DNA from 2 places in the Paracoccus marcusii genome. Region 1 is predicted to be linked to the other one. Evidence: riboswitches for the same ligand, from Rfam matches in the RefSeq annotation. Region 1 holds a riboswitch; the other holds the start of a gene.
The links. Region 1 has a riboswitch for cobalamin ahead of PRL19_RS05365 (energy-coupling factor ABC transporter permease). Riboswitches for the same ligand answer to the same signal wherever they lie in the genome.
Positions count from the first base shown of each region.

Region 2: linked by a shared signal. The riboswitch ahead of PRL19_RS01420 (ABC transporter substrate-binding protein) and the one ahead of PRL19_RS05365 (energy-coupling factor ABC transporter permease) in region 1 are both predicted to bind cobalamin.

Region 1 covers NZ_CP117466.1:1,087,487-1,102,125, reverse strand. The annotation lists gene PRL19_RS05380 (cobalamin biosynthesis protein) at 1-87, shown strand, start outside; gene cobM (precorrin-4 C(11)-methyltransferase) at 84-851, shown strand; gene PRL19_RS05370 (cobyrinic acid a,c-diamide synthase CobB) at 848-2,185, shown strand; cobalamin riboswitch at 2,206-2,421, shown strand; gene PRL19_RS05365 (energy-coupling factor ABC transporter permease) at 2,453-3,118, shown strand; gene cobF (precorrin-6A synthase (deacetylating)) at 3,115-3,855, shown strand; gene PRL19_RS05355 (GAF domain-containing protein) at 3,871-4,746, opposite strand; gene PRL19_RS05350 (fimbrial biogenesis chaperone) at 4,748-5,329, shown strand; gene PRL19_RS05345 (fimbria/pilus outer membrane usher protein) at 5,355-7,700, shown strand; gene PRL19_RS05340 (Csu type fimbrial protein) at 7,697-8,677, shown strand; gene PRL19_RS05335 (hypothetical protein) at 8,805-9,005, shown strand; gene PRL19_RS05330 (bifunctional sugar phosphate isomerase/epimerase/4-hydroxyphenylpyruvate dioxygenase family protein) at 9,033-10,910, opposite strand; gene PRL19_RS05325 (shikimate dehydrogenase family protein) at 10,907-11,767, opposite strand; gene PRL19_RS05320 (tripartite tricarboxylate transporter permease) at 11,771-13,264, opposite strand; gene PRL19_RS05315 (tripartite tricarboxylate transporter TctB family protein) at 13,274-13,774, opposite strand; gene PRL19_RS05310 (tripartite tricarboxylate transporter substrate binding protein) at 13,861-14,639, opposite strand, start outside.
Region 2 covers NZ_CP117466.1:283,214-297,852, forward strand. The annotation lists gene PRL19_RS01350 (hypothetical protein) at 256-816, shown strand; gene PRL19_RS01355 (YjbH domain-containing protein) at 929-3,115, shown strand; gene PRL19_RS01360 (YjbF family lipoprotein) at 3,124-3,774, shown strand; gene PRL19_RS01365 (hypothetical protein) at 3,927-4,130, opposite strand; gene PRL19_RS01370 (metal ABC transporter permease) at 4,329-5,111, opposite strand; gene PRL19_RS15710 (metal ABC transporter ATP-binding protein) at 5,118-5,897, opposite strand; gene PRL19_RS01380 (Fur family transcriptional regulator) at 5,894-6,400, opposite strand; gene PRL19_RS01385 (zinc ABC transporter substrate-binding protein) at 6,513-7,598, shown strand; gene hemP (hemin uptake protein HemP) at 7,749-7,925, shown strand; gene PRL19_RS01395 (pseudouridine synthase) at 7,991-9,721, opposite strand; gene PRL19_RS01400 (nucleoside deaminase) at 9,840-10,292, shown strand; tRNA gene PRL19_RS01405 (tRNA-Gly) at 10,340-10,413, shown strand; gene PRL19_RS01410 (ABC transporter ATP-binding protein) at 10,429-11,193, opposite strand; gene PRL19_RS01415 (FecCD family ABC transporter permease) at 11,190-12,245, opposite strand; gene PRL19_RS01420 (ABC transporter substrate-binding protein) at 12,242-13,249, opposite strand; cobalamin riboswitch at 13,388-13,604, opposite strand; gene PRL19_RS01425 (hypothetical protein) at 13,837-14,091, opposite strand; gene PRL19_RS01430 (TRAP transporter large permease) at 14,217-14,639, opposite strand, start outside.

The sequences.
Region 1 (14,639 bases):
GCCGCCGCCATCGGGGCGGGCGGCCGCCTGACCCATCCACGCCGGACCTTCGGCCCCGTCACCATCGCCATCGCAGAGGTTCCATGACCGTCCATTTCATCGGCGCAGGCCCCGGCGCGCCCGACCTGATCACCCTGCGCGGCCGCGACCTGATCGCGGCCTGCCCGGTCTGCCTATACGCAGGGTCGCTTGTCCCTGCCGCGCTGCTCTCCCATTGCCCGCATGGCGCGCGCATCGTGAACACCGCGCCGCTGTCGCTGGACCAGATCATGGAGGAGATCGCCACGGCCCACGCGGCGGGCCAGGACGTGGCTCGGCTGCATTCGGGCGACCTGTCGGTCTGGTCCGCGATGGCGGAGCAGATCCGCCGCCTGCGGGCGCTGGACATCCCCTTCGACGTGACGCCGGGCGTGCCGTCCTTCGCCGCCGCCGCCGCCGCGCTGCAGACCGAACTGACCCTGCCGGGCCTCGCGCAATCCGTGGTGCTGACCCGCACGCCGGGGCGCGCCTCGACCATGCCCGAGGGCGAGACGCTGGCGGCCTTTGCCGCGACCGGGGCGACGCTGGCGATCCACCTGTCGATCCACGCGCTGGATCGGGTGGTGGCCGATCTGACCCCGCATTACGGCCCCGATTGCCCGGTGGCGGTGGTTTGGCGGGCCAGCTGGCCCGACCAGCGGGTGATCCGCGCGACCTTGGCCACCGTGGACGCACAGGGCATCGACCGCACCGCGCTGATCCTGGTCGGGCCCGCGCTGGCGGGCGAGGGGTTCGAGGACAGCCGCCTTTACGCCGCCGATTACGACCGTCGCTATCGCCCGGTGGGCGACGCGCCTAGGTTCCCGGAATGACGCGCCCCCTGACGCCGGGCCTGATGATCTCGGCCCCCGCATCGGGGACCGGCAAGACGATGCTGGTGCTGGGCCTGCTGACCGCTTTGCGCAGGCGCGGGCTGGTGGTGCAGCCCTTCAAGTCGGGGCCCGACTACATCGATCCGGGGTTTCACTTGGCGGCCTCGGGGCGGGCCAGCTTCAACCTGGATGCCTGGGCGATGGAGCCGGGGCGCCTGATCGCTCATGCGACCGGCCAGGCGAACGCCGATCTGGTCTTGGCCGAGGGGTCGATGGGCCTGTTCGACGGGGTCGCGACGAAGGGAGAGACCGGCATCGGCTCCAGCGCCGAGATCGCCCAGATGATGGGCTGGCCGGTGGTGCTGATCCTGGATGTCAGCGGGCAGGCACAGTCGGCGGCGGCCACGGCGCGGGGCTTTGCCACGCTGCGCCCCGACCTGCCCTTTGCGGGGGTGGTGCTGAATCGCGTGGCCTCGCCGCGCCATGACCGGCTGATCCGCGAGGGGATGGATCAGGCCGGCATCCGCGTGCTGGGCAGCCTGCCGCGTCAGGGCAACATCACCCTGCCCGAGCGCCATCTGGGCCTGATCCAGGCCGAGGAGACGGCGGGCCTGCAAGCCATCCTGGACCATGCGGGCGATTTCATCGCGGCGCATTGCGACCTGGAGGCGATCATCGCGGCCGCCGCCCATCGCGTCCTGCCCGAGGCGCCTGCGCCCCGACCGCTGACGCCCCCCGGCGGGCGGATCGCGCTGGCCCGCGATGCGGCCTTCAGCTTCGTCTATCCGCATGTGCTGGAGGCGTGGCGGCGGGCGGGGGCCACGATCCTGCCCTTCTCTCCGCTGGCGGATGAGGGGCCGGATGACAGCGCCGACTGCTGCTGGCTGCCGGGCGGATACCCGGAGCTGCACGCGCCCCGGCTGGCCGCCTGCGACGGGTTCCGCACGGCCATGCACCGCTTTGCGGGCACGCGTCCGGTGCATGGGGAATGTGGCGGTTACATGGCGCTTGGGGCAGGCCTGGTGGATGCCGATGGAAAGCGACACCAGATGTTGGGGCTTCTGGGATTGCAGACCAGCTATGCCAAACGCCGCATGCATCTGGGATACCGCCGCGCCGATCCGCTGACCGCCCTGCCGGGATTGGGTCGCACGGCGCTGCGGGGGCATGAATTCCACTATGCCTCGATCCTGTCCCAGCCCGATGCGCCCTTGGCGCGCGTGACCGACGCGACCGGCGCCGCGGTGGAGGAAACCGGCAGCCATCGGACGATGTCCGAGGGCGGGCATGTGACCGGCACGTTCTTTCACCTGATCGCCCCGGCCGCGACTTGACGCAGGCCCTGCGATCCCGTCTATCTGACCCTCTGAATGGTGCCCGTCAGGCGTGAAACGCCGGGCTTCATCGGGAACGGGGAAGGGTGGACCCAATCGCGGCACCCGAAGCCCCGGCCGCCCCCGCGACTGTATGCGGAGAGCGCGCGTCACCCATGCCACTGGAGCGATCCGGGAAGGCCGACGCCGCGCCCGGACCCGCAAGCCAGGAAACCGGCCATGTCAGGCAACCCCATGCCGTCGGGTGGACGGCCACAGGAGGATGACATGCATATCGAAGAGGGCGTCGTCACCGGCGCCAAGCTGATACTGGGCTATGCCACGGCCGCCACGGCCGGGCTTTACGCGCTGAGGCTGGCGGACCAGGCCCTGCGCGCGCAGGGCGGGGCATCGCTGGCGGCGCGCGGGGCGCTGGCGACGGCCGCGACCTTCGTGTTCTTCCAGGTCCTGCCCACCGCGCCCGTGGGCGTGTCCGAGGTGCACCTGATCCTGGGATCGACACTATTCCTGATCCTGGGCGCGGCGCCGGCGGCGATCGGGCTGGCCCTGGGCCTGCTGATCCAGGGACTGTTCTTCGCGCCGTTCGATCTGCCGCAATACGGGATGAACGTGACCACACTGCTGGTGCCGCTGTTCGCGCTGCAGGCGGTGGCGGGGCGGGTGATCGCGCCGGGAACGGCCTATGTGGACCTGCGCTATGGCCAGGCGCTGGCGCTGTCGGCGACCTATCAGGGGGGCATCGTGGCCTGGGTCGCGTTCTGGGCGTTCTATGGTCAGGGCGCCGGTGCGACGGCGGGGGTCCTGTCCTTCGGCGCGGCCTATCTGCTGGTCATCGTGGTCGAGCCGCTGGTCGATCTGGCCGTGCTGGCGGGCGCCAAGGCGGCCCGCGGCCTGCGCGGCAGCGGGCTGGTGACGCCACGGCTCTACGCATGATCGATCTGGTGCTGATCGGGGCCGGCACGGGCCATCCCGACCACCTGACCCTGCAGGGCGTCCGCGCCCTGCAGGAGGCCGATCTGGTCCTGATCCCCCGCAAGGGCGCCGGGAAGGAGGATCTGGCCCATCTGCGCCGCGCGATGCTGGACCGCCACCGCCCCGGCGGCGCCGTGGCCCAGATCGACCTGCCGGTGCGCGATGCAAACCTGCCCTATCTGGAGGCCGTCGACCGATGGCATGATGCCATCGCGCAAGCCTGGGCGGGGGCCGTCGCGGCGGCGCTGCCGCAGGGCGGGACGGTGGCGATGCTGGTCTGGGGCGACCCGTCGCTCTATGACAGCAGCCTGCGCATTGCCGCGCGTCTGGACTGGCGCGCACGGGTGATCCCGGGCATCACCGCGATCCAGGCCCTGTGCGCGGCCCATGCCATTCCGCTGAACGCCCTGGGATCCGAGGTGCGGATCACCACCGGGCGGCGGCTGCGCGACGCGGGCTTTCCCAATGACGCCGACCGGGTCGTGGTGATGCTGGACGGCACCTGCGCCTTTGCGACGCTGCCCCCGCAGGGCCTGCGGATCTGGTGGGGCGCCTATCTGGGCATGCCCGAACAACTGCTGGAGGCGGGCCCCTTGACCGAGGCCGGACCGCGGATCGAGGCGGCACGCGCCGCCGCCCGGGCCGCGCATGGCTGGATCATGGATTGCTATCTGCTGGCCCGCGACGATGCAGCGTGACCGGCGCGCGGGACGTCAGGATGTCAGGCGGGTCGCGTCGTTGATCGTGCAGTCCCATGTCAGCCCGCCGTTCCGACCGGATGCGGGAAGCCCATGCCCCTCCAGCCACTTGACCTGACCGTCAGGCAGACGGATGCGCCAGCGATGGTGCCATGGGATCATCCCGGCGGCAGAGTTTCCGAACGATGCGCGGGCCAGCGGGTAATCCTCGACCATGCAAAAGGCGAAGACATCGCCGAACCGCGCAATGAATTCGGCGGCCGGGATGCCCCAGATCTGCTGCGTCTCCGCGGTCGCCGCGTCGATCGTCTCGGTCCCGTCGGGGGCATGGTGATAGGTCAGGACCGCGCTGGCCGGCTGTGGCAGGGCCGAGGCGCCGCCTGGTTCCTGACCGATGGCGGTCCGCATCCGTTCGGACAGGACCATCGTCTTGATCTGAGTCGAGACACCCTCCGCGAAAGCCTGCAGCACCTCGACATTGGCCGACGTCCAGTCCCGCGGCCTGCTTTCGGCGACGCAGAGGGCGGCGATGGCCCTGCCCGTCTCATCCTTGACCGGCACGCCCAGATAGGCGACCACGCCGAACCTGCCGATTGCCAGATGCCTGCTGAACCGCGGGTCGATCCGGGCATCCGCGATGACCAGCGGCGCGGAATTCGCGACGACGATCCGGCAGAAGGAATAAGCCAGCGACGTGACGCGATCCTCGTCCGCGGTCAGCATCAGGCCCGCCTCGGCCTTGAAGAACTGGCGGTCGTTCGCCTCGTCGATGATCGTCAGCAGGCTGGCTTGGCAGGAGAATATCCGCCGCGCCTGCTCGACGACGCGGTCGAAGACTGGCGTCCGCGTCGGACGCAGCACGCCGTTCTCGTAAAGCGGGGCGGCGACCACCCTGACCCTGCGCAACGACGGCAGCCAGCCGATCACCGTCCAGTCGCGCGTCTTCCGCTGGCTGCAGCCCGGCGCCCAGGACAGCCTGGAACGCAGCGCGGATGTCGTGGTCAGCCCGCCCGCGATCCAGCTTGCACCCGGCGCGACGCAGACGATCCGCGTCGTCCGCGTCGCGCGCACCCCGGTCAGCGGAGAAGAGGCCTATCGCGTCGTCCTGAACGAGATCCCCGACCAGTCGCGCAGACAGGCGGGCGCCGTGGCCTTTGCCACCGAACTGCGCATCCCGGTGTTCTTTGCCGATGCCGGGGTACGATCCGCCGATGTCCGCTGGTCGCTGCGCCGATCGGGGGGCGCGACCCATCTGGTGGCCCAGAACACCGGGGACAGCCGCCTGCGCATCGCCGACGTCACGCTGAGCGCGCCGAACGGCGCAACGGTGCGCCATCCCGGCCTGCTGGGATACGTGCTGGGCGGATCGTCGATGGAATGGCCGATCGCGCCGGCGGGGCAGATGGGCGGTTCGGCGCGGCTGTCGGCTGCGACCAACCTGGGGGCGCTGGACGTCGATGTCCCCATGCGCTGAGCGCATCGGCCGAGGGTGGCTGGTCATGACCGTCCTTGCGTCGCTGTGCTGCGGACCGGCGGGGGCCCAGGACATCCCGCCACCCGAGGCGGGGCAGGACCTGTACCTGGAGGTGTTCGTGAACGGCCAGCCCAGGAACCTGATCGCCCGCTTCACCGACATGGGCGACGGCGTCCTCAGCGCGGATGCCGAGGACCTGCGCACCAGCGGCATCCTGGCCGGTGATGCCGTGACCGGAGAGGTCAGGCTGGACCAGATCCCCGGCCTTGGCTGGCGCCTGGTCGCGCCCGACCAGACGATCCGCTTCATCGTCCCGCCCGACATCGCAGCGCCCCACGAACTTGACGCCGGTACCCTGGCAGAGGACACCCCGCCCGGCAACGATGCCGGACCCGCGGTCGATCAGGGCTATGGCGTGGTGCTGAACTATGGGCTGAACGTCGAGACCTGGCGCGGCGATGCGGGAGCCGGCGGCCAGCTGGTCTCGGGCAGTGTCGACGGGCGGCTGTTCATGCCCTTGGGGGTGCTGAACCACGCATTCGTCGTCGCGCCGGACGGGGACGGATCGCATCGGTACCGACGGCTGGAGACCAGCTGGCGCAGTTCGTTCCCCGGGCGCGCGATGCAGGTCCAGGTCGGGGACATCGCGTCACGCGGTCCCTCCTGGGCCAGGCCGGTCCGCATGGGCGGCGCCATGGTCGAGCGCAATTTCGGCCTGCAGCCCGATCTGGTCACGATCCCGCTGGCCGGGTTCGAGGGCAGTGCCGCCCTGCCCTCGACGGTCGAGGTCTTCTCGGATTCGATACGGGCCTATTCCGCCGAGGTGCCCGCCGGCCCGTTCAGCATCCGCGACCTGCCCTTGAGCGGGGGGTCGGGGGTGGCGCGCGTCGTCGTGCGCGACGTGACGGGCCGCGAGACGCAAGTCGATCTGCCCTTCCTGATGTCGGACCTGCTGCTGAAACCGGGGCTTGCCGATTTCGCGCTGTCCGTGGGGCGGCCCAGGCTGGGCATCGGTACGCCAGGCGATCGCTATGGCGACGACATCTTCGGCGTGGGCACGCTGCGCTATGGCGTGACCGACGCGCTGACCCTGTCGGCCCATGCCGAAGGGGGGCGCGGCCTGCAGATGGCGGGGGCGGGGGCGGTGGTCCGGATCGGCCATCTGGGCACGGCCAGCCTTGGCCTGGCCGACAGCCGGTCCGACAGGGGCAGCGGCGCGCTGCTGGATCTGTCGACCAGCCTGTCGATCGGGTCCGCCGCCCTGTCAGGCCGCCTGATGCGGACCCAGGGGCGGTTCGATGACGTCGCCGCCGTGTCGGCCACCCCGCGGGGCGCGCGCACCGACCGATACGACTTTCCCCGCCAGATCGCCCAGGTCAGCCTGGCGATGCCGCTGGACAGCCGGATCGGCAGCGGCGCCAGCCTGTTTCTTTCCGACATCCGTGCGCCCGGTTCGGTCGCACGCGAAACCGCCCTGGGCCTGTCCTTCAGCCGGAGGCTGTGGGGCGACAGCAGCGTGACGCTGAGCGCGACATCGCTGCGCGGATCGCGGCGCGACACGACCGCGGGGGTCCAGCTGCAGATCCCCCTGGGAACCCGGCATTATGCCGGGATGCAGTCCGAACGCCGCCAGGGCGGATGGCGTCACTATGCGCAGATCAGCGGTCAAAGCGCGGGCGACATTCCGCGCTGGAACTGGCGGGTGCAGGCGGACCAGGGGGACGGGCGCTCGATCCGGGCCGATGCGGGATACGAGAACCAGCTGGGTCGGGTCGAGGTCGCGGCGCGCAGCCAGTCGGGCGCCCAGGCCGTGGGCCTGCGGGTCGACGGTGCCATCGTCGCGTCGGGCGGCGGCGTCTTCCTATCGCGCCCGGTCCAGGACGCCTTTGCCGTCGTCGATGCCGGCGCCCCCGGGGTCGAGGTCAGCGCCGAAAATCGCACCGTCGGCCGCACCGGGCGGTCGGGCCGCATCCTGGTTCCCGACCTGCGCGCCTACGAGGGCAACGCGATCTCCATCGACCCGCTTGGGCTGCCGCTGGATGCGGCCGCCGATGCCACGCAGCGGGTCGTCCGCCCGGCCCACCGGTCGGGGGCGACGGTCACCTTCGGCGTGCAGACCAGCACGCGCGAGGCGCTGATCGGGCTGGTCGACGGCCAGGGCCAGCCGCTGGAGGTCGGGGGACGGGTGGTGCTGAACGATGACGGCGGCGACAACCTGGTCGGATTTGACGGAGAGACGTTCCTGTCCGGCATGCAGGAGACCAACGTGATCGCGGTGTCCTATCCCGACGGGCGGCGCTGCCGCGCCGAGGTCGCCTATGTCGACGAACCCGGTGTGCTGACCCATCTGCAGAAGGTGCCCTGCCTATGACCCCTGCCCCCTTCCAGCGTGCCATCCTGCTGTTCCTGATCGCAGGTCTGCTGGCCCTTGGGTTGGCCGCTCCGGCCCGGGCGCAAAGCTGCACCTTCTCGGCCAGCAACATCGTGCTGGGGCCCGTCGATGTCCTGGGCAGCAGCCCGACCACCGCCACGGGCAACATCGCGGTCAACTGCTCGACCTTCCTTGGGCTGCTGACCTCGATCACGGTGACGATCGAACTGGGCGACGGTTCGGCGGGTCTGTTCGGCAGCCTGCGCCGCCTTGGGGGGCCGTCGGGCAGCAGCCTGGCCTATGACCTGTACCAGAAACCGACCCACACCACGATCTTCGGAGGAAGTCAGGGAACGCATGGCGGGCAGCCCGTGGTCCTGACGGGCAGCTCGGTCCTGTCGCTGCTGACGACGACGGGCATGAACGTGCCGGTCTATGCCCGCGTCCCCGGCGCGCAGAACGCGGCCGTTCCGGGTGCCTACAGCGCGACATTTTCGCGTCAGCCGTTGGATGTCCGCGCCACGACAAGGGCCTGCAGCGTGCTCGGATGCGACACGCGCGTGACGGGCTTCACCTTTGGCGTGCAGGCCCAGGTCCGCCCGAACTGCCGCGTCGTCGCCGACGATCTGGACTTTGGCCAGCATGGCCTGCTGGATCGACCGGTCGATGCGACCAGCCAGGTCCGCGTGACCTGCACCGCGGGAACCAGCTACAGCCTGGGGCTGGGTCACGGGTTGCAGGCGGCGGGGATCGGCGGCCGGCAGATGCGCGATCTGGCGGGACATCGCGTGGGCTATCAACTGTATCGCGATGCGGCCCGGACGCAGCCATGGGGGCTGATCGCGGACGGCCTGGCCACGACGGATGCGGGGACCGGGGTCTCGCGCGCCGTGACGGTCCATGGCCGCGTGCCCCCGCAGCCGACGCCCCCGCCCGGTGCCTATTCCGATACCGTCGTGGTCACGGTCACCTATTGATCTGTCCAAGGATCGGGCAGCGGCGAAAATCGGCTGATCCGGGCTGGCATGATGCAACCAAAGGATGAACGATGCAGTTTACCTGCGCCGACCGACAGTGCCCAGCCTTTGCGAAGACGGACATGCCATGCCCCGAATGATCCTGACCGATCCCGACACGCTGCAACCGCGGGCCATCGATTTCGACCGCGACACGGACTTTGAAACGCACGAAACGGTGGGTGGCTTGACCTCGCTCACGGTGCTGCATCGCAACCGCGCGACCACCTATCGGGTGGTCGAGACGGTCACGCAGATCCAGCTGCTGCGCAACGTCGCGCTGCGCTGACGCCTGTGAGCCGCGGCCGCCGCGACGCTAGTGGCGCGGCATTCCGGCAGGACGGGCGGCGCGTTTCTGCGCGGCGATGCGGAACGGGGCATTGGGCGCGCCATAGCCCGCATAGTTGCCCTGCCGCTGGACGATCTCAAGGAAGAAGCCGTCGGCGCGCGGTTCGCTGTACAGCTGGAAGAACTGTCCGCCCTCATCCTCGTCATACATGATCGATGCCGCCTGCATCCTGTCGACGAAGCCCTGATCCAGCCCGAACCGGGCCTGGATGTCGTCATAGTAGTTGGCGCCGATCCGCAGCGTGGCGAAACCGCGTTCTGCCAAGGCGGCGGCGGTGGCGAACAGGTCGTCGCTGGCAAAGGCCACATGCTGGACCGAGGCGCCGAAGCTGTCCTCGATGAACCGGCCGGCCAGGGTATGGCGCGCATCGGCCCCGTTCAGCGTCACCCGCAGCCCGCCCGACCGGACCGCCCGGCTGCGCACCAGCCCGTCGGGGTCCACGACATCGACCATGGGCGCCTTCTGCGCGTCGAAGATCGACGTGTAGAACAGCGACCAGCTGAGCATCTCGTCATAGGCCATGGTCTGGCCGATGTGGTCGATCCCGGTGATCCCGGCCCCGGCCTGCGCGGGCGTCGCGCGGAAATCGACCTGCCAGATGCCCGCCAGGTCCGACGTGGCATCCAGCAGGCGGATCACGTTTCCGCTGACGCCCCGGATCGCGGGAATCGCCAGCTGTCCCGGCGGCGTCTCTTGGACCAGCGGCCGCGCCAGAAGCGCGGTCGCGCGCTGATACGCGGCGCGGGCATCGGGGACCATCAGCGCGATTTCCGACACGGTCGTCCCGTGGGTCACGTACGCGCTGTGGGCAAAGCCCGAGGGGTCGGAATTGACCAGCACGTTCACGCCGCCCTGACGCCAGACCGTCACCGGCTTGGAGACATGGCGCCCCCCTGCCGCAAAGCCAAGGCTGGACAGCAGCGTCTCCAGCGCGGGGGCCTCGGCCGCGCTGGTGGCGAATTCGATGTATTCGATCCGCTCGACCGGGGCCGGGGCGGGAAAGCGCGGCAGGTCGGGGGCGGCGGCCGGTTCGACACGCCGCACCTGATCCATCAGCGCGATCAGGCTGCGATGCCCGTCCTTGGCCACCATGCGCGGCAGGCCCGACCGGAACTGGTCGTTGAAGATCTCAAGGCTCAGCGGTCCGGCATAGCCCGTCGCCGCGACCGCCTGCATGAAGCTGGTCACGTCCAGATCGCCCTCGCCCGGCATGTTGCGATAATGCCGCGACCAGTACAGCAGGTCCATGTCAATGGCCGGCGCATCGGCCAGCTGCACGAAGAAGATCCGGTCGCCGGGAATGGCCCGGATGGAGGCCGGGTCGATCCGGCGTGCCAGCGTGTGGAAACTGTCCAGGATCAGGCCGACATTCGGGTGGTCGGCGCGGCGTACCACCTCCCAGGCGTCGCGGTGGTCGTTCACGAAGCGGCCCCAGCACAGCGCCTCGAAGCCCACGCGGATGCCGTGGCGGGCCGCCAGATCGCCCAGGTCGCGGAAATCGCGCGCCATGCGATCGATGCCGCCGATGGCCGCCGGATGGACGGTCGAGCAGACCAGCATCAGGTCGGTGCCCAGCTGGTTCATCAGGTCGAACTTGCGTTCGGCCCGGGCCAGTGCGCGGCTGCGATGCGGTTCGGGCAGGCCCTCGAAGTCGCGGAAGGGCTGGAACAGCGTGATCTCCAGCCCGTGATCGCGGACCATGCGCCCGACCTCGGCCGGGGTGAAGTCCGAGGCCAGGAAATCCTGCTCGAAGATCTCGATGCCGTCGAACCCGGCCTCGGCGATGGCGGCCAGCTTGGCGGTCAGGCTGCCCGACAGCGACACGGTGGCGATCGAGGTCTTCATGGCGCGTCCCGCCCGGCCGCCAGATCGTCGCGCAGGCGCACCTCTTCCAAGGGCAAGCCGGTGAAGATGGCCCAGGCATCCACGCCCTGCCCCACGAACAGCTCGTATCCCGAGATGACGTCCAGACCCGCCGCACCCGCATCGCGCAGGAACGGCGTGTCGACCGGGGTATAGACCGCGTCGAAGACCCACTCCGCCCCCATCATCAGATCGGCGGGCAAGGGCGTGCCGCCATAGCCGACCATGCCGACGGGGGTGCAGTTGATCAGCCCCTGCGCGCCGGGCGCCAGCGCCGCCGCATCGGTGCCGGTCCGCACGACCAGCCCCGGCGCGGCGCGGCGCAGCGCATCGGCCAGGCCGTCGGCCTTGGCCGCGTCGCGATCGGCCAGCCGGATCTCGGTTGCGCCCAAGGCGATCAGGCCGAAGGCCACCGCGCGCCCCACACCGCCCGCGCCGATCATCAGCACGGCCCCCGGCGCCCGCTCGCCCCGCACGCGCCGATAGGCCGCGACAAAGCCGGAATAGTCGGTGTTGAAGCCGCGCGGCCCCTCCGGGTCGAACAGCACCGTGTTGCAGGCCCCGATCGCCCTGACCAGCGGATCGTCGATGCGCAGCCGGCCCGCCACGACCTCCTTGTAGGGATAAGTGACGTTAATGCCGCGATAGCCCCCCGCCGCGCAGCGGGCGAACAGGGCGTCGAAGTCCAGCCCCTCGACCGCGGGGATCAGGCTGTCATAGCGCACCCGGCGCCCGTTCTGCAGGCCCGCCAGACGGTGCAGACGGGGCGACTGCGAGGCCGCGATGTTGTCGCCGATCAGGCCCAGCAGGATCGTGTCGGTCATGGTCAGGTCTTTCATTGCTCAGGCCTTGCGGGCGCGCCGCCGGGCCCACCACGGCGTGTTGGTGACAAGGATCATCACGACCGCCAGGAACAGGCACAGCGACAGCGGGCTGGTGAAGATGCCCATCATCATCGCGCCGAAATCCTCGCGCTCGCTGATGATGGCCCGGCGCCAGTTGTCGTCCAGAAGCCGCGACAGGATCACCCCCAGGATGATCGGCGCCAGTGGATAGCCGTAAAGCCGCATGAAATAGCCCAGCACGCCGAAGCCCAGCATCCAGTAGACATCCGTCAGGCTGTTGTTGACCGCATAGGCGCCGACGATCGACAGCACCATGATGACCGGCAGCAGGACCGTGCGCGGCAGTTCGACGATGCGCACGAACAGGCGGATCCCGGTCAGGCCGAAGATCAGCATGAACACGTTGGCCAGCGCCAGCGAGCTGACGATGAACCAGAACATGTCTGGCTGTTCGATCATCAGCATCGGGCCGGGGTTCAGGCCGTGGATGAACAGCGCGCCGATCATGATCGCGGTGACCGCGTCGCCCGGGATGCCAAGCGTCAGCATGGGGATGAACGCCCCGCCCACGGCGGCATTGTTGGCGGACTCGGGGGCGACCAGCCCTTCGATGGCGCCCTTGCCGAAGGGGGTCTCGGGGTTGCGGGTGACGCGCTTGGCGTGGTCATAGGCCATCAGCGCGGCGATGTCGCCGCCGGTGCCCGGCAGGGCCCCCACGACCGTGCCGATGGTCGAGGTCTGCAGGCCAAGCGGCAGGTGCCGACGCACCTTGGACCAGCTGGGGATGATGCCGGTGATCTTCTGGCGCACGGCCGGGGTGTGGATGCTGTGCAGCTGGATCAACGCCTCGGACACGCCGAAAAGGCCGATCATCACCGCCACGAACGAGATCCCGCCCCGCAGTTCCGAGATGCCGAAGACGAACCGGTCCTGGATGGTCAGCGGGTCCATGCCCACCGCGCCCACGCCGATGCCCAGGGCGCCCGCGAAGATGCCCTTGACCAGGCTGTCGCCCGACAGCGATCCGACCAGCAGGATGCCCATGATCGCCAGCAGCATGAAGTCGCGCGGCTGGAACCCGATGGCGAAATCCGACAGCAGCGGGGCAAAGGCGCCCAGGGCGAAGATGCCGATGAAGCCGCCGATGAACGAGACCACGGTCACGATGCCGATCGCCTCTCCGGCGCGGCCCTGCTGGGCCATGGGAAATCCGTCCAGGGCGGTGGCGATGGCCGATGGTGCGCCGGGAATGTTCAGCAGGATCGCGGTGCGCGATCCGCCATAGACCCCGCCCATGTAGATGCCGATCATCAGCGCCAGCGCCGGATAGACCTCCCATGAGAAGGTGAACGAGATCAGGATCGACACGGCCATCGTCACCGACAGGCCGGGGATCGCGCCGACATAGATGCCCGCGAAGGTCCCCACGGCGATCAGCATCAGCAGGTCAAGATTGACGATCGGGATCAGCAGGTTCGACAGGATGTCCATGATGCGCCCTCAGAACAGCGACGTGATGGCAGAGACGATGCGTCCCTCGGGGATGATGCCCTGGGGCATCAGGACGGCGAAGATCAGGCGGAAGATGATCCAGATCACGAAGACGGTGCCCACCGACACGACCAGGCAGAAGCCCCATCCGCGCCGCGACAGAAAGCGGATCATGACCAGCAGGAACAGCACCGAGGTCGGCAGGAAGCCAAGCGGCCGCAGCAGCACCGCATAAGCGGCGATCATCGCGATGGTCACGATCACGATCAGCGGCAGGATGTCGGCGGCCACGGTCTGCCCGCCGCCCGTGCCCTTGCGCAGCGTCTGGACCAGGATGATGATCGCGCAGACCGCCATGATCGCGGTGGTGGCCATCGGCACCGCGCCGGGGGCCGAAAGCGCCTCGAAGCCCGAGATGCCGTAGGCGGAATAGAGCAGGCCGAAGCTGGCCAGCATGACGGCGATGTTGAAGACAAGTTCGCCCGGACGACGTTTGGGGGTCGGTTCCATGGATGGGTCCCTCCGTCGGACCTGTGACTTGCGCGGACCTTGGGATGCCGCCCCGGTCAGACGGGGCGGCGGATGATCGGGCAGGATCAGGGACGGCTGATGCCGAAATCCTCGGGCGAGTTCTTCGCGATCTCGGCGTCGTACAGGATCCAGGCGGTCTGGCTCTGCCAGCCGTCCAGGAACTCCTGGGCTTCGGCGCCGGTCAGCGACAGCATGCGGAAGCCGCGTCCCTCCATCATCGACAGGAAGTCGGCGTTCTGCGTGGCCTGGCCATAGGCGTCGGTCAGCTTGGCCACGATGTCGTCGGGGGTGCCCGCCTTGACGAAGATGCCGAAGAACGGACCCCAGGGCAGCAGGTCGGCGAATTCCGGGTTCGTGTCGGTGATCGCCGGGACGTCGGGCAGCTGCGGCACGCCCTCGGTGTCGAAGATCGCGATGGCCTTGAGGTTGCCGGCCCGCACCGGCTCCAGCGCGGCGCCCAGCACGGCGGGCATCACGTCGATCGCCCCGCCCTGCAGCGCGGTCAGCGCCGGGCCGTCGCCGTCATAGGGCACGGCGGTCACCTCGATCGGGGTCTTGTCGTTGATCATCGCCGTGACCACCGACGGCAGGCCGCCCGGCCCGGTCGAACCGAAACGGACCTCTCCCGGGTTCTCGTTGATATAGGCGATCATCTCGGGGAAGGTGTCGAAGGGCGCATCGGGCTGGGCGACCAGGATGGGGATGCCGCGCGCGATGACGTTGATCGGCACGAAGTCCGAATAGTCCTTCTCTCCCAGACCCATGACCTTGTAGAGCAAGGGGTTCTCGGCCCCGAACAGCAGGGTATAGCCGTCGGCATCCGCGCGGTCTGCCTGGTTCAGGC
Region 2 (14,639 bases), 800 kb from region 1:
GTGCCACCAGAGAGAACATCACCGAAACCTATGCCGGTTCCCGTATGATATTCAACGAATAACCCTCGATGCAGCCGGTTTCGCACCAATAATCATCATTTATCAACAAGGTGAACCGTCCGGTGCGGCCGATCCATGCGGCGGCGACATGCCGGGACGGGGGCGTGACGCTTGCCCCCTGTGGCTGCGGTTGCTAACGCTTGGCAGACAGTGATCCCGCGACAAATCCGCCCAGAACCAGAAGGCCAAAGCCCCATGTTCCCCCGCCTTGCCATCCTTGCCCTGTTGACCCTGCCCCTGGCCGCCTGCGACACCCAGGTGATGACCGACCTGCGACGCGGGGTCGGCCTGGACGACGCCGCAGCCCAGCCCGAGGAGCCGACCGGCCCGCGTCCGCCCGCCGTCTCTCCGCTGGAACAGCCGATCGAGACGGGCACGGTCGGGCGCGTCGTGCCCACCGCGGAACCGGTGACCTATCGCACCACCGCCTTCGTGGCGGGCGGGAACGAACCGGCCTGGAACGTCGAGGTCAGCGGCGACTCGGCCGTCTATCGCACGGCCGACAACCAGGCCGGGCGCCAGATCCCGGTGAACCGCCTGGTCTTCAGCCAGGGCGTCGAATACATCGGCGTGCTGGGCGGGCGGCCCTTCGTGCTGAACCTGCGGGCGGCGAAATGCAAGGACAGCATGGTCGACGAGACCTATCCGCTGACCGCACGCCTGACTGTGAACGGTCAGACCCAGCCCGGCTGTGCACAGCCCGCTGCCCCGGCCGCACCCGCCACAGCCGAGGCCGCACCGGCCGCCGCCGGTTGACGCGCGCGCACGGCTCACGCATTCGTGTGTCGATCCGTGCCGCAAAGCCTGCCACTGCGCCTGACGATCCTGCCCTGCCCGCCCTGATCCTGCCGCCGAAAGGAAGCCGCCGATGCGCCGCTCGCGACTGACCCGCCAGCTGATGGCCACCACCCTGCCCCTGGCCCTGATCGTGGGGTCGGGCGTCGGCGTCGCGACCGCCGACCCGATGCTGGGGCGCAACATGTCGACCTATGGCCTGCCCGGCGGCATCGACACGCCCACGGCCGAGACGATGCCCGACGGCAGCCTGGGCGCGACGCTGTCGCTGTCCGACTATGCCCGGCGCGGCAACGTCTTCTTCCAGGCGCTGCCGGGGCTGACGACGGTCCTGCGCTATGGTCGCGTCGACGGGATCGAGGATTACCGGCAGGAGGGGTTCATCTCGGACCGCTCGCTGGACCTGCGCTATCAGATCGTGGACGAGGACGGCTGGCGCCCCGCGGTGGCCGTCGGCCTCCAGGATTTCCTGGGCACCGGCGTCTATTCGGGTGAATACATCGTTGCGACGCGCAACGTGACGCCGACGGTGCGCGCATCGGTCGGCCTGGGCTGGGGCACGCTGGCGGGCAAGCCGCGCATCATCGACGTCGGCGACGAGGGCGGGACGCCCAATGTCGAGGACTGGTTCACCGGCGGGGCCAAGCCCTTCGCCTCGGTCAGCTGGCAGGTCAACGACCGCCTGAACCTGGTCGCGGAATACTCCAACGACATCTATCGCGCCCGCTACAGCGACGGCAACGAATACCAGCAGGGCGACGAGCCGGGCAGCAACATCAACCTTGCCGCCAACTACCGCTTTGGCCGCAACTACGAGGCCGGGCTCTATACCATCGGCGGAGAGACGATCGGCGCCCAGTTCACCATCGCGCTGAACCCGCGCGACGCCACCTATCCGTCGGGCCTGGAAAGCGCGCCGGCCCCGGTGCGTCCGCGGCCGGCGCCCGCGCAGGACCCCGAGGGCTGGTCGGGCAGCTGGTCGCAGGACCCGACCGCCCAGCCCGCCATCCAGAAGGCCCTGGGCGACGGCATGGCCGACGAGGGGATGCTGCTGGAAAGCATGGCCCTGGCGCCGACCCGCGCCGAGGTCCGCCTCCGCAACCAGCGCTATATCAACCAGGCCGAGGCCGTGGGCCGCACCGCGCGCCTGATGACCCGCGCACTGCCCCCGTCGGTCGAGACCTTCGTGATCACCTCGACCAGCGACGGGATGCCGACCTCGTCGGTGACCCTGCGCCGCAGCGATGTCGAGCGGCTGGAGAACACCGAGGCCGGGCAGATCGCCGCCGCATCCACCCTGTCGGACGCCGCACCGGGCGCGCCGGGGCTGGTGGCCAGCCAGGGCCTCTATCCGCGGTTCCGATGGTCGGTGAAGCCCTATCTGGACCTGGGCATCTTCAGCGCCGAGGACGGGCTGACCCACGAGGTCGGCGCCGAGGCGCGTGCCAGCTATGAGCTGATGCCCGGCCTGATCGCCACCGGCGCCCTGCGCCAGCGCGCCTTCGGCGACATCGGTCAGCGCGGACCGGGCATTCCGGGCCAGCGGGGCGAATATTACAGCCCCGACGAGTATGAATCGAACCCCGCCCTGGAAACCACGCCGCAGGGCGTGCCGCGGGTGCGGTCCGACACACGGATGTACACGGGCAATTCCAGCCCGGTGATCCCGGAACTGACGCTGGCCTGGTACGCCAAGCCGTCGGACGCGATCTATACTCGCGTGACCGTGGGCCTGCTGGAACGCGCCTATGGCGGCGTCTCGGCCGAGGCGCTGTGGAAGCCCGCCAATTCACCCCTGGGCTTTGGCGCCGAGATCAACCGCGTCCGCAAGCGCGACTTCGACCAGCTGTTCGACTTCCGCGACTATGAGGTCACGACCGGCCATGTCTCGGCATACTATGAGTTCACGCAAGGCTTCACCGCCCAGCTGGATGTCGGCCAGTACCTGGCGGGAGACGTCGGTGCCACCGTGACCCTGGCGCGCGAGTTCGCGAACGGATGGCAGATCGGCGCCTATGCCACCAAGACCGACCTGTCGGCCGAGGAGTTCGGCGAGGGCAGCTTCGACAAGGGCGTGACCCTGTCGATCCCGCTTGGCTGGGCCACGGGCCAGGCAAGCCGCGACCGCGTGTCGACCAACATCCGCTCGCTGTCGCGCGACGGCGGATCGCGGGTCAATGTCAACGGACGCCTGTACGACCGTGTTCGCGAAAGCCACACCGTCGATCTTTACGAAGGCTGGGGGAGGTTCTGGCGATGAGCAGAGCGATGCAGACGCGCGCAATCCTGGCCGGTGTGGCCCTGGCCGCCCTGTCGGCCTGCGGCAATACCGGCGCGGACGAGGCCGGGGCCAGCCCGCTGTCGGTTCTGGCCCAGACCGCGACCCAGGCCATCACGGCCCGCGGGGCGGCCCAGCCGGCGCAACCCGCCCGCAACCCCCAGCAGGCCGCGGCCGAGGCGTTGCGCGTCAATCCCGGTCCGCTGATCCAGGCGACGTTCGAAAGCCCTGCCCGCACGCAGGTCCTGGCGCTGACGGGGACGAACGGCGCCATGCGCACCTACATGACTCCCGACGAACAGGCGGTGATCCTGCGCGGCGGCATGCTGATCGGCACGCGCGGTCTGGGCCGCGACCTGTCGGTGGCGGAACCGGGGACCGAGGCGCTGATCCGGGCAGGCCAGTCCGGCAGTGGCACGCGCGTCATGCGCTATCTGTCGGGCGACGGGCTGGAACGGCCGCTGCAGTTTTCCTGCACCACTGCGCCCGGCCCCAACCCCGGCGTGATCCTGGAGACCTGCGAAGGGCATGGCGCGACCTTCCAGAACAACTATCTGGTCCAGAACGGGCAGATCCCCGTATCGCGCCAATGGATCGGGCCGGCCATGGGCTATGTGACCATCCAGACCCTGCGTCCCTGACAGGCAACACCGGAACGGAAAGACCGGCCCTTTGCGGGGCCGGTTTTTTCATGCGCGGGTGCCATGGCGGGCAGGCCTGCGGACAAAGAAAAAGGGGCTGGCCAAAGGCCAGCCCCTTGTGGCTCGGACCGTGCGAACGATCCGATCCGATATCAGCTGTCGTCGTCGTCCGAAGCGACTGCGGCGATGACGCCCAGCAGCAGCAGGGCGGGGACGACCAGGCCAGCGTTCGAGGAAGCGGGCTGCTCCTCGACGATGACGGGCTCGACTTCCACGACGGGGGCGACATAGCCACCGGCCAGAGCCGAGGTTGCGGTCAGGCCGAGAGCGGCCGCGAAAGTAGCGAATTTGGTCATGATCATGCTCCGTTTCGATTGACGGCTGCCATTTCTGGCAACATCGAGGCGACAGTTACACAAACCCGAACAGTTGAAAAGCAGCATTGAATTGATTCCCCCGTGGGCTTGCAACCACTGTTGCATATTGGCCAACACCTGTTTCGGCACTTGGTTCCGGCCCCCGCAAACCCCCGGAAAAACTGTGACAATTCGGCACTATGCCCGGCGAAGTGCCTGTGAGACGACGAAAAAGATCGCCGCCGCGGTCACGATCGAGGGACCCGCCGGCGTGTCGAGTCGCAAACTGGCCCACAACCCCAGGATGACGGATGCGGCGGCGATCAGGGCGGCGCCGGCGGCCATCCGCTCGGGGGTCCGGGCCCATGTGCGGGCCGCCGCCGCCGGCACGATCAGCATCGCCGAGATGAGGAGCGAGCCCACCACTCGAATCGCCAGCGCGACCACCACGGCCAGCGCCAGCGACAGGACCAGGCGCTCGACCCGCGGGTCGATCCCCGCGGCCATGGCCAGCTCCTCGTTCAGGCTGCTGGTCACAAGCCGTTGCCAACGCAGGGCCAGGACCGCCAGAACCAGCGCCGCGCCCGTCCAGATCAAAACCAGGTCGGCACGGCCCACCGCCAGGATGTCGCCGAACAGATAGCTGGACAGATCGGACCGCGCGGCAGGCACGAAGCTGATCGCGACCAGGCCCACGGCCAGCGCGGAATGCGACAGCACGCCCAGGATCGTGTCCATCGCCTGCCCCCGCGTCACCAGCGCCGACACGAGGCAGGCCATCGCCACCGCAACCGCAAGTGTCCCGGCATAGATCGACACCTCGAAGGCCAGCGCCATCGCGACGCCCAGGATGGCGGCATGGGCGGTCGAATCGCCGAAATAGGCCATCCGCCGCCAGACCACGAAACTGCCCAGCGGTCCCGCCACCAGGGCCAGCCCCAACCCCGCCAGAACGGCGCGCATGAAGAAATCGTCAAGCATCGGTGGTCACCCCTGCGCCCGGTCGGCGTGGTCATGGCCGCATCCCGGCCCGTGGACATGCGGCGTCAGGTCGTGGTCGTGGTCGTGGCGGTGCTGGTACAGCGCCAGCGTGCCCTCGGCCCCGGCGCCGAACAGGGCGCGGTATTCGGGGGCGGTGCTGACATGCTGGGGCGTGCCCTCGCAGCAGACATGCCCGTTCAGGCAGACCACCCGGTCCGACGACCGCATGACCACCAGCAGATCGTGGCTGACCATCAGCACGGCCGCGCCGGTCTGCCGGCGCACCTCCTCGATCAGCTGATAGAAGGCCACGATGCCCGGCTGATCCAGCCCCTGCGTGGGTTCGTCCAGGACCAGCAGATGCGGGTCCGCCAGCAAGGCCCGCGCCAGCAGCACCCGCTGGAACTGGCCGCCCGACAGCTGGGTCAGTTGCCGCGCACCAAGGCCCGGAACGCCGGTGCGGACCAGAGCATCCTCGGCCTGGTCGTCGGACACGCGCACGGGCAGCGACAGGAACCGGCGCACGGTCATCGGAATTGCCGTGTCCAGCTGAACCCGCTGCGGGACATAGCCGATGCGCAGCCCCTGCCGGCGCGTCACCGCGCCCGAGGCCAGCGGCATGTGCCCCAGCAGCGCCCGGATCAGCGACGACTTGCCCGACCCGTTCGGGCCGACGACGGTCACGATCTCGGCGGGGCGGATGCGGAAATCGACCTGCGCCAGCACCGGTTCGGTCGTGCCGGGGCGATGGATCGTCAGCGCACGGGATTCGATCAGCGGGGTCATGCGACGCCTTCGGCGGCACAGGTGGCGCAGAGGCCCAGCGCCTCGATCGTGGCGCGTTCGACGCGGAACCCGCCCTGGGCCGCGACCGCGGTCAGCGCATCGCGGATCGGGGCGGCGGCGGCCTCTGCGACCTTGTCGCAACTGCGGCAGATCAGGAAGGCCGGATGATGGTCGTGCCCCGGGTGCAGGCAGGCCGCAAAGGCGTTCAGCCGCTGCAGGCGGTGGGCCAGCCCGTGCGTGACCAGAAACTCCAGCGCGCGATAGGCGACGGGGGGCTGGCGGCCGAACCCTTCGGTCGCCAGGCGGTCCAGCACCTCATAGGCGCCCATCGCGCGGTGGCTCTCCAGCAGGATCTCCAGCGTGCGGCGGCGGACGGGGGTCAGGCGCGCGCCCTGCTCGGCCAGCCGGGCCGCAGCCTCGTCCAGCGCACGGTGCGCGCATTCGCGGTGGTCATGCGGCGCAAAGGTCGCGGCGATGACATGGTCGTGGTCGTGGTCTGGCACGGGGGTCCTTCACGCAGCGATGCGTTACTTTATTACAATGCGGTTGACTTGTTACCCTGTAACACACAGAACCCTGCCATCGCAACAAACCCGCCCTGTAAAGGAGATCCCGATGCGCAGCCCTGCATCCCTTGCCGCCATCCTGTCACTGACCGCCGCCCCTGCCCTGGCCGCCCCGCAGGTCGTCACCGATCTGGTCCCCACCGGCGCCCTGGTCCAGGAGGTCATGGGCGATCTGGCCGAGGTGCGCGTCCTGCTGCCCCAGGGGGCCAGCGCGCATCATTACCAGATGCGCCCGTCGGACGCCCAGGCGCTGCAGGGTGCCGATGTGGTGATCTGGATGGGACCCGAGCTGACGCCCTGGCTGTCGCGGGCGTCGGACACCCTGTCGGGGGCCACGCAGCTGCGCCTGCTGGAGGTCGAGGGCGTCGCCCTGCGCGACTATGCCGGTGCAGCGTCAGAGGGTGACGCGGACCATGGCGACCATGCGGGGCATGACGACCACGCGGATCACGCCGGTCACGATCACGGCGATCATGCCGACCACGACCACGGGGACGACCACGACCACGACCACGACCACGACCACGACCACGACCACGACCACGACCACGACCACGACCACGACCACGACCACGACCACGGGGACCATGCGGGGCATGATCATGTCCATGCCGGCACCGATCCTCATGCCTGGCTGAACCCCGCCAACGCGGCACCCTGGCTTGACGCCATCGTCGCGACGCTGTCCGAGCAGGACCCCCAGAACGCCGCCACCTATCGCGCCAACGCGGATGCGGCGGCCGAACGCATCGCCGCTTTGGACGACACGTTGCGCGAACGCCTTGCCCCGCATGCGCAGGACCGGTTCGTCGTGTTCCACGACGCCTATGGCCATTTCACAGATCACTTTGGCTTGCAGCCTGCGATCGCCGTGTCGCTTGGGGACGCCTCGACCCCGTCCGCGGCGCGCATCGACCAGATCCGCACCCAGATCGCTGATTCCGGAGCCGTCTGCGCCTTTCCGGAATATGCCCATGATGCCGGCCTGATCACCACCGTGACCGAGGGCAGCGATATCCGCACCGGCGGCGAACTGAGCCCTGAGGGCGGCACGCTGTCCCCGGGCGCGGGCCAGTACGAGGTTCTGCTGACCCAGATGGCCGACACCATCGTCGATTGCCTTGCCGACCAGTGATCGCACGTCCGGGCCGCCTTCGCGGCGGTCCAGACCACCTGTCAGCGGATCGAAATCTGATCGTGAAGAATCCTGACTATTTTACTTTGACAAACCTGAACGAATTTGTCAGCATTGGGGCATCATCACTGTCCCAGCATGAGGCTGACCATGACCGCAACGCGCCCCGCCGATTTCACCCGTCCCGGCACCGCCATCCTGGCCCGGATGCCGCAGCATGACGCCACCGCCCTCACGCAGGGCGGCAACCAGGCGCTGATCGTCCTGGACGAGCAGGTCTATCAGTTGCGGATCACCCGCGCGGGCAAGCTGATCCTGACGAAATAATCGACCGACCTTGGCAAAAGGGCCGCCCTACGGGGCGGCCCTTTCGTCATGCGTGCTGTCGCCTGTCAGCCGCGGGGCTTGCCGCCGGGGCGGCCACCACCCTGCGGGCGATCTCCGCGCGGAGCGCCGAACGGCTTGGCCCCGCCCGGCCGCGGCTTGCCCTGAAACTTGCCGCCCGCATCACCACGCGGACCGCCGAACGGTTTGCGACCCTCGGCCCCTTCGCCACGCGCAGCGCCATAGGGCTTGCGGTCGCCATCGGCACGGGGTTTGCCGAAAGGCTTGCCCTCAGGGCGCGGACCGCCGAACGGCTTGCGGCCTTCGCCACCTTCGCCGCGCGGTGCGCCATAGGGCTTGCGGTCGCCATCGGCGCGGGGCTTGCCGAAAGGCTTGCCCTCAGGGCGCGGACCCCCGAGTGGCTTGCGGCCTTCGCCACCCTCGCCGCGCGGTGCGCCATAGGGCTTGCGGTCGCCATCGGCGCGGGGCTTGCCGAAGGGCTTCCCTTCCGGGCGCGGGCCGCCGAACGGCTTGCGGCCTTCGCCACCTTCGCCGCGCCGTGCGCCATAGGGCTTGCGGTCGCCATCGGCGCGGGGCTTGCCATCGGGGCGCGGGCCGCCAAAGGGCTTGCGCGCCTCTCCGGGCTTGCCGGCAAAGCGCGCGGGGCGGGCATCGTCGCCCTGACCGGACATGCGGCCGCCCCCTTCGCCGGGGCCGGATTTCTTCCAGCGCGGCTTGTCGCCTGCGGGCCGGGGGCGGTCGCCGAAACCGCCAGCCGAATCGTCGCGCGCGCCAAAGCGCGGGCGTGCGCCGTCGGTGCCCGCGGGCTTGGCACCCCAGCTGCGGGCCGGGCGGTCGGACTGACCGTCGCGCGGACGGTCGCCAAAGCCGCGGCCGGCGGGCTTGCCGTCAAAGCCCGGCTTGGGGCCGAAGCGGCGCGGGCCGGCATCGCCGCCATCGGACCGGGCGGCGCGTTCACCGGCGGCCCCGCGGGGGCGCATCTCGCGCGGCTTGTCCTCGACCTCTCCGGTCAGCAGGCCGCCCAGCTGGTCGCGCAGGACCTTGCGCTTGACCTCGGTCACCTGGTTCTTGTCCATGCCGGTCAGCTTGAACGGACCATAGCCGATGCGGATCAGGCGGTTCACCTGCAGGCCGACATGAGCCATCGCGCGGCGGATCTCGCGATTCTTGCCCTCGCGGATACCCACGCTGATCCAGGCGTTCGCGCCCTGCTGGCTGTCCAGCTTGATCTCCATGGGGGCGAAATCCTCTCCCTCAATGGTGACGCCGCGGCGCAGCGGGTCGAAGGTCATGTCCGAAGGCGTGCCGTTCACCCGCACCCGGTACCGGCGCAGCCAGCCCGTCGCTGGCAGCTCCAGCCGCCGCTTCAGCTCTCCGTCGTTCGTCAGCAGCAGCAGACCCTCGGAGTTCAGGTCAAGACGCCCCACGGTCATCACCCGCGGCATGTCGCGCGGCAGCGCGTCGAACACGGTCTGGCGGCCCAGTTCGTCGTTTTCCGACGTGATCAGGCCCAGGGGCTTGTAATACAACCACAGCCGCGTCTCCTGCGGCTCCTCCAGCTTCTTGCCGTCGACGGTGATCCGGTCGGTGGGCAGAACGTCCAGGGCGGGACTGTCGATCTTCTTGCCGTTCACGCTGACACGGCCCTCGATGATCATCCGCTCGGCCTCGCGCCTGCTGGCGACACCGGCGCGCGCCATCACCTTGGCGATGCGGTCGGCTTCGGTGCGGGGGGCGACCTGGGGGGCCTTGCGGTCGGGAATCTGATCGTCGGTCATGCGCGTCTCCTTCGCATCGCTGCGGGGCAAAGAGGGGTGCATACGCCCAAGCGGGCCGTGTGGGAAGCGTTTCTTTCCCCGGCTTGCGCGCCACGCGGGGGATTGCGACAAGACGGTCATGGTCCCCTTCACCACCCATATGGCGCTTGCCCTGTCCCAAGCCCGTGACGCCGCCCTGCGCGGAGAGGTGCCGGTGGGCGCCGTCGTGACCGACCCGCAGGGCCGCGTGGTGGCCGCCGCGGGCAACCGCACGCGCGAACTGTCCGACCCGACCGCCCATGCCGAGATCCTGGCGATCCGCGCCGCCTGCGCGGCCCTGGGGTCCGAACGCCTGCCCGGTCACGACCTGTGGGTCACGCTGGAGCCCTGCCCGATGTGCGCGGCGGCCATCTCGGCCGCGCGGATCGCCCGGCTGTATTACGGCGCGTCGGACCCGCGCATGGGGGGCGTCGCCCATGGCGCGCAGGTGTTCCGGCACGCGCAGTGCCATCACCGCCCCGAGGTCTATGACGGCCTGGCTGCGCCGGAATCGCGCGACCTGCTGCGGCGGTTCTTTGCGCAACGACGGTGACGCGACCGCTTGAACCTGCCGCGCGGGCGGACTATACCGATCCCCGCGCGGGTGTTGTGTAATGGTAAGACCCTAGCCTTCCAAGCTAGAGACACGGGTTCGATTCCCGTCACCCGCTCCAATCCCTCTCATTGCATCAGACGACCGGATGAAACCGCATCACGCGGCTGCCGTCCTGTGGATCGGTCAGCGTGCTTGCCCGCACCTGAAAGACGCGCGCCAGCAGGTCCGCGGTCAGGATACGGTCTGGCGGGCCCAGGGCCACCAGCCGACCGGCCTGCATCACCGCCAGCCTGTCACAGCGCATCGCCTGGTTCAGGTCATGCAGGGCGATCACCGTGGTCAGGCCCAGGCCGCCCACCAGATCCAGGATCGCCAGCTGATGACGGATGTCCAGGTGGTTCGTCGGCTCGTCCAACAGCAGGATCCGCGGCGCCTGTGCCAGCGCGCGGGCGATATGGGCGCGCTGGCGTTCGCCCCCCGACAGGGTCGACCAGTCGCGCCCCGCCAGGTGCGCCAGGTCGACCCGCGCCAGCGCCTGCGTCACATGCGCCTCGTCCGCCGGGGACCAGGGCCGCATGGCGTCCAGCCAGGGGGTGCGCCCCAAGGCCACGGCGTCGCGGACCGTGATGCGGTCCGACGTATCGGCGCTTTGGGCGACCAGGGCGATGTGACGGGCGACCTGGCGCGCGGGCATCGCGCGCAGCGGCTTGCCATCCAGCGCGACCTGGCCGCCGTCGGGGCGGACCAGCCCGGCCAGCATCCGCAGCAGCGTCGACTTGCCCGACCCGTTCGGGCCGATCAGGCCCAGCATCTCTGCGGGGCGGATGTCCAGGGTGACGCCGGCCACCAGGGCGTGCCCGCGCAGGCGGCGGGTCAGATCACGCGCGGTCAGCATCATGACGCGGACCGCCCGCGGATCAGGATCACCGCAAAGGCCGGCGCCCCGACCAGCGCGGTCACGACGCCGATGGGCAGGGTCTGGCCGGGCACCAGCATCCGCGCGATCACGTCCGCGGCGATCAGGAAGACCATGCCGATCAGCGCCGACACCGGCACCAGCCGTGCGTGGCGCGTGCCCACCAGGAACCGTGCCGCATGCGGGACGACCAGCCCGACAAAACCGATCGCACCGGTGACCGACACCATGACCGCCGTGGCCATGGCGGTCGCCAGGATCAGCACGGCCTGAACGCGCCGGACCGGCACGCCCAGGGACGCCGCCGATTCCGTGCCGAAGGCAAAGGCGTCCAGCGCGCGGATATGCCATGCGGCCGCGCCAAGGACGGTCACGGCGGCGACCACCGACAGGCCGACATCGTTCCACCGGACGCCCGACAGGTTGCCCAGCAGCCAGAACATGATGCCGCGCGCCTGTTCCGCGCTGGCCGACCGCGCGATGATGAAGCTGGTCAGGGCGTTGAACAGCTGCGACCCGGCGATGCCTGCCAGCACGATCTGCGCGGCACCCCGCGCGCCCGGACCGCCACCCGACAGGCGCGCCAACCCCACCACCAGCGCAAAGGCCGCGATCGCGCCCAGCAAAGCGCCCGCCGACATCGGCACGAACCCCGCGCCGATCCCCGCCACCGCGACCGTCACGGCCCCCGTAGACGCCCCGGCCGAGATGCCCAGCAGATAGGGGTCGGCCAGTGCGTTGCGCAACAGCGTCTGCAGGACCAGCCCCGAGATCGCCAGCCCCGCTCCGCAGGCCCCCGCCACCAGCGCGCGCGGCAGGCGATAAGCCCAGACGATACCCTGATCGATCGGGTCCAGCGGATAGCCCGCACCCAGCATCTGGTTGGCCAGCGCCTGCCAGACCGTCGAGAGGGGGATCGGCGTTTCCCCCAGGGCGGTGCCGGCCAGGGGGGCCGCCACGATCAGCAGCGACACCCACAGCCAGACCGGGGCCAAGGGGCGGCGGACGGTCGGCACCCCGACATCGGCGGTCATTCGGACAGCCCGTCCATGCCCGCCGCCAAGGCCTCCAGCCCGTCGATCATGCGGATGCCGGGATGCAGCGCCTCGGCGTCCAGGATGACGATGCGATCCCGGCGCACGGCGGTCATCCGGCGCGTGACCGGGTCCGTTTTCAGAAAGCGCAGCTTTGCCTCGACATCGTCGGCGGGAAAGCGGCGGCGGTCCATGCGCGCAATCACCAGCACCGAGGGGTCGGCACGGGCGATCGTCTCCCACCCCACGGCGGGCCATTCCTCGTCCGAGGTCACGACGTTGCGCAGGCCAAGGCGGTCCATCATCCAGGCCGGGACGCCCATCCCGCCCGCCATGTAGGGGTCCAGCGCCAGATCGGCCGAGGAGAACCAGACCGCCGCGGACGCATCCGGCAGGTCCATCGCCCGCGCGCGCTCCACGACCGCCGCCTCTCGGGCCTGCAGGTCGGCGATCAGCGCCCGGCCCGCGTCCTGCGCGTCCATGACCCGCGCGATCTGGTCGATGCCGTCCCACAGCGTCGCGATCTCGAAGGGCGCAAGGCGGGTGCCGTCCATGCCCACGCTGTTGTCCTTGCCCTGGCAGTCCGTGGGCATGACATAGGCCGGAATGCCCAGATCGGCGAACTGTCGGCGCGTGCCGACCGCTCCATGGTCCCCAATCATCCAGGCGAACATCGTCGGCACAAAGCCGGGGCGCCGGTTCACCACCGATTCAAAGCTGGGCGTGTCGTCGCTGATGCGGTCCACCGTGGCGTCATCCTCTGCAAAGGCGGGCAGCACCGGGGTGAACCACAGCGCGGTCCCGGCCATCCGGTCCGCCTGGCCCAGCGCATACAGGATCTCGGTCGTGGACTGGCCGATCGATACGACGTTGTCGGGACGCGCGGGGATGGTCACACGGTGCCCACAATTGTCGATCACCAGCGGATAGTCGGTCGGCGCGGCAAGGGCCGCCTGGCCCAAGCCCAGCGCCACCGCGGTCGTCAGGAAGATTCTGGTCGTCATGGTCGTCCTTCATGAAACGAAGGACGGGGCTGAAAAAGGCGCAGCGGCGTCACCGGGGTCCCACCCACCTTCGCGGTCGCGTCGGACGAAGGCCGTGGATCGGCGCATGCGGTCTTTCTCCGGGGCACCCCGCCCGGGTTGGTTCAAGTCATGATGGCAGGTCTCCTGACTTGCGGATCGCGGCCTTCCCCGCCTTCCCGGCGCAGGGGGCGCCAGTGGCATCATGGGGTCGGCTACCGCTTACAGTTGCGGGGGCAGTCGCGGATTCGGCGCCTGATGGCTACACCTCACCACGTTCCCTTTTCACCCTGCCGGGGCCTTGGCCGGCACGGGAACCATCACGGACGGAAATGCCGCCGGGTGGGGACAAAGTCAACCGCCGCGGCAAGCAGCCCGCAGCCGACCCGGCCGCCACGGCCGACGCACTGCGACACCCGCAGCTTATGCCAGCCTGATCCCGGCGACCGGTGCGCCGCAGGTCGAACGCGCTGGCGCCCTGCGGGGGAAGGAGTTGGTCGCAGTCCTTCCTGCCAGGCATGGATGGGGGGTCGGATGCAGGGCGATCCGGCGCCTGACACCGGAGGGCTTCAAATCTTGCCGGGCCTCTTTCGCCACAGGTGGCGAAGGTCCAGCCGGGGATAGTCCCGCTCGATCTGGCTGCCCCAGAACAGGCCTGCGATTGGGGCGTCGGGATGGTCGGGGTCAAGACCATAGTCAATCTGGGCGATGCGTTCGGCCGGCATGTGAAGGGTGTATCGCAGGAACAGGAACTGCTCCAGCCAGGCGTCATGGTCCTTGTTCGTGAACAGGTCCGGGCGGGGGACGGGTTCGGGGTCATGCATGGTGGGTCAGCCTTGGGTGACGGACCCCGATTGTCCGTCAATTCGCCTGCCGGTGCAACATTCCCGTCCCCGAACGAAAAGGGGGCACGCCGCATCCGGCATGCCCCCCGATCCACGGCAGGCGATCAGTAGATCGCCAGGGCCGGGAACAGGATCAGCAGGCCCACCGCCAGGATCTGCAACCCTATGAAGGGCAGCAGGGCGCGGAAGATTTCTCCCAGCGAGATGTCCGGCGGGGTCACCGACTTCAGGTAGAAGGCGGCGGGCCCGAAGGGCGGCGACAGGAAGCTGACCTGCATGTTCATCGCGAACAGCACGCCGAACCAGACGGGGTCGTATCCCAGGCTGACGATGATCGGCACGAAGATCGGCATGGTCAGCAGCGCGATGCCGACCCAGTCCAGGAACATGCCCAGCACGAACAGGATCGCCATCATGAACAGGATGATGATCGTCGGGTTGTCGCTGATGCCGGTGATCAGTTCCGACACGAAGTTGATGCCGCCCATCAGGTTGAAGACGCCCACCAGGGCGGATGCGCCGATGCC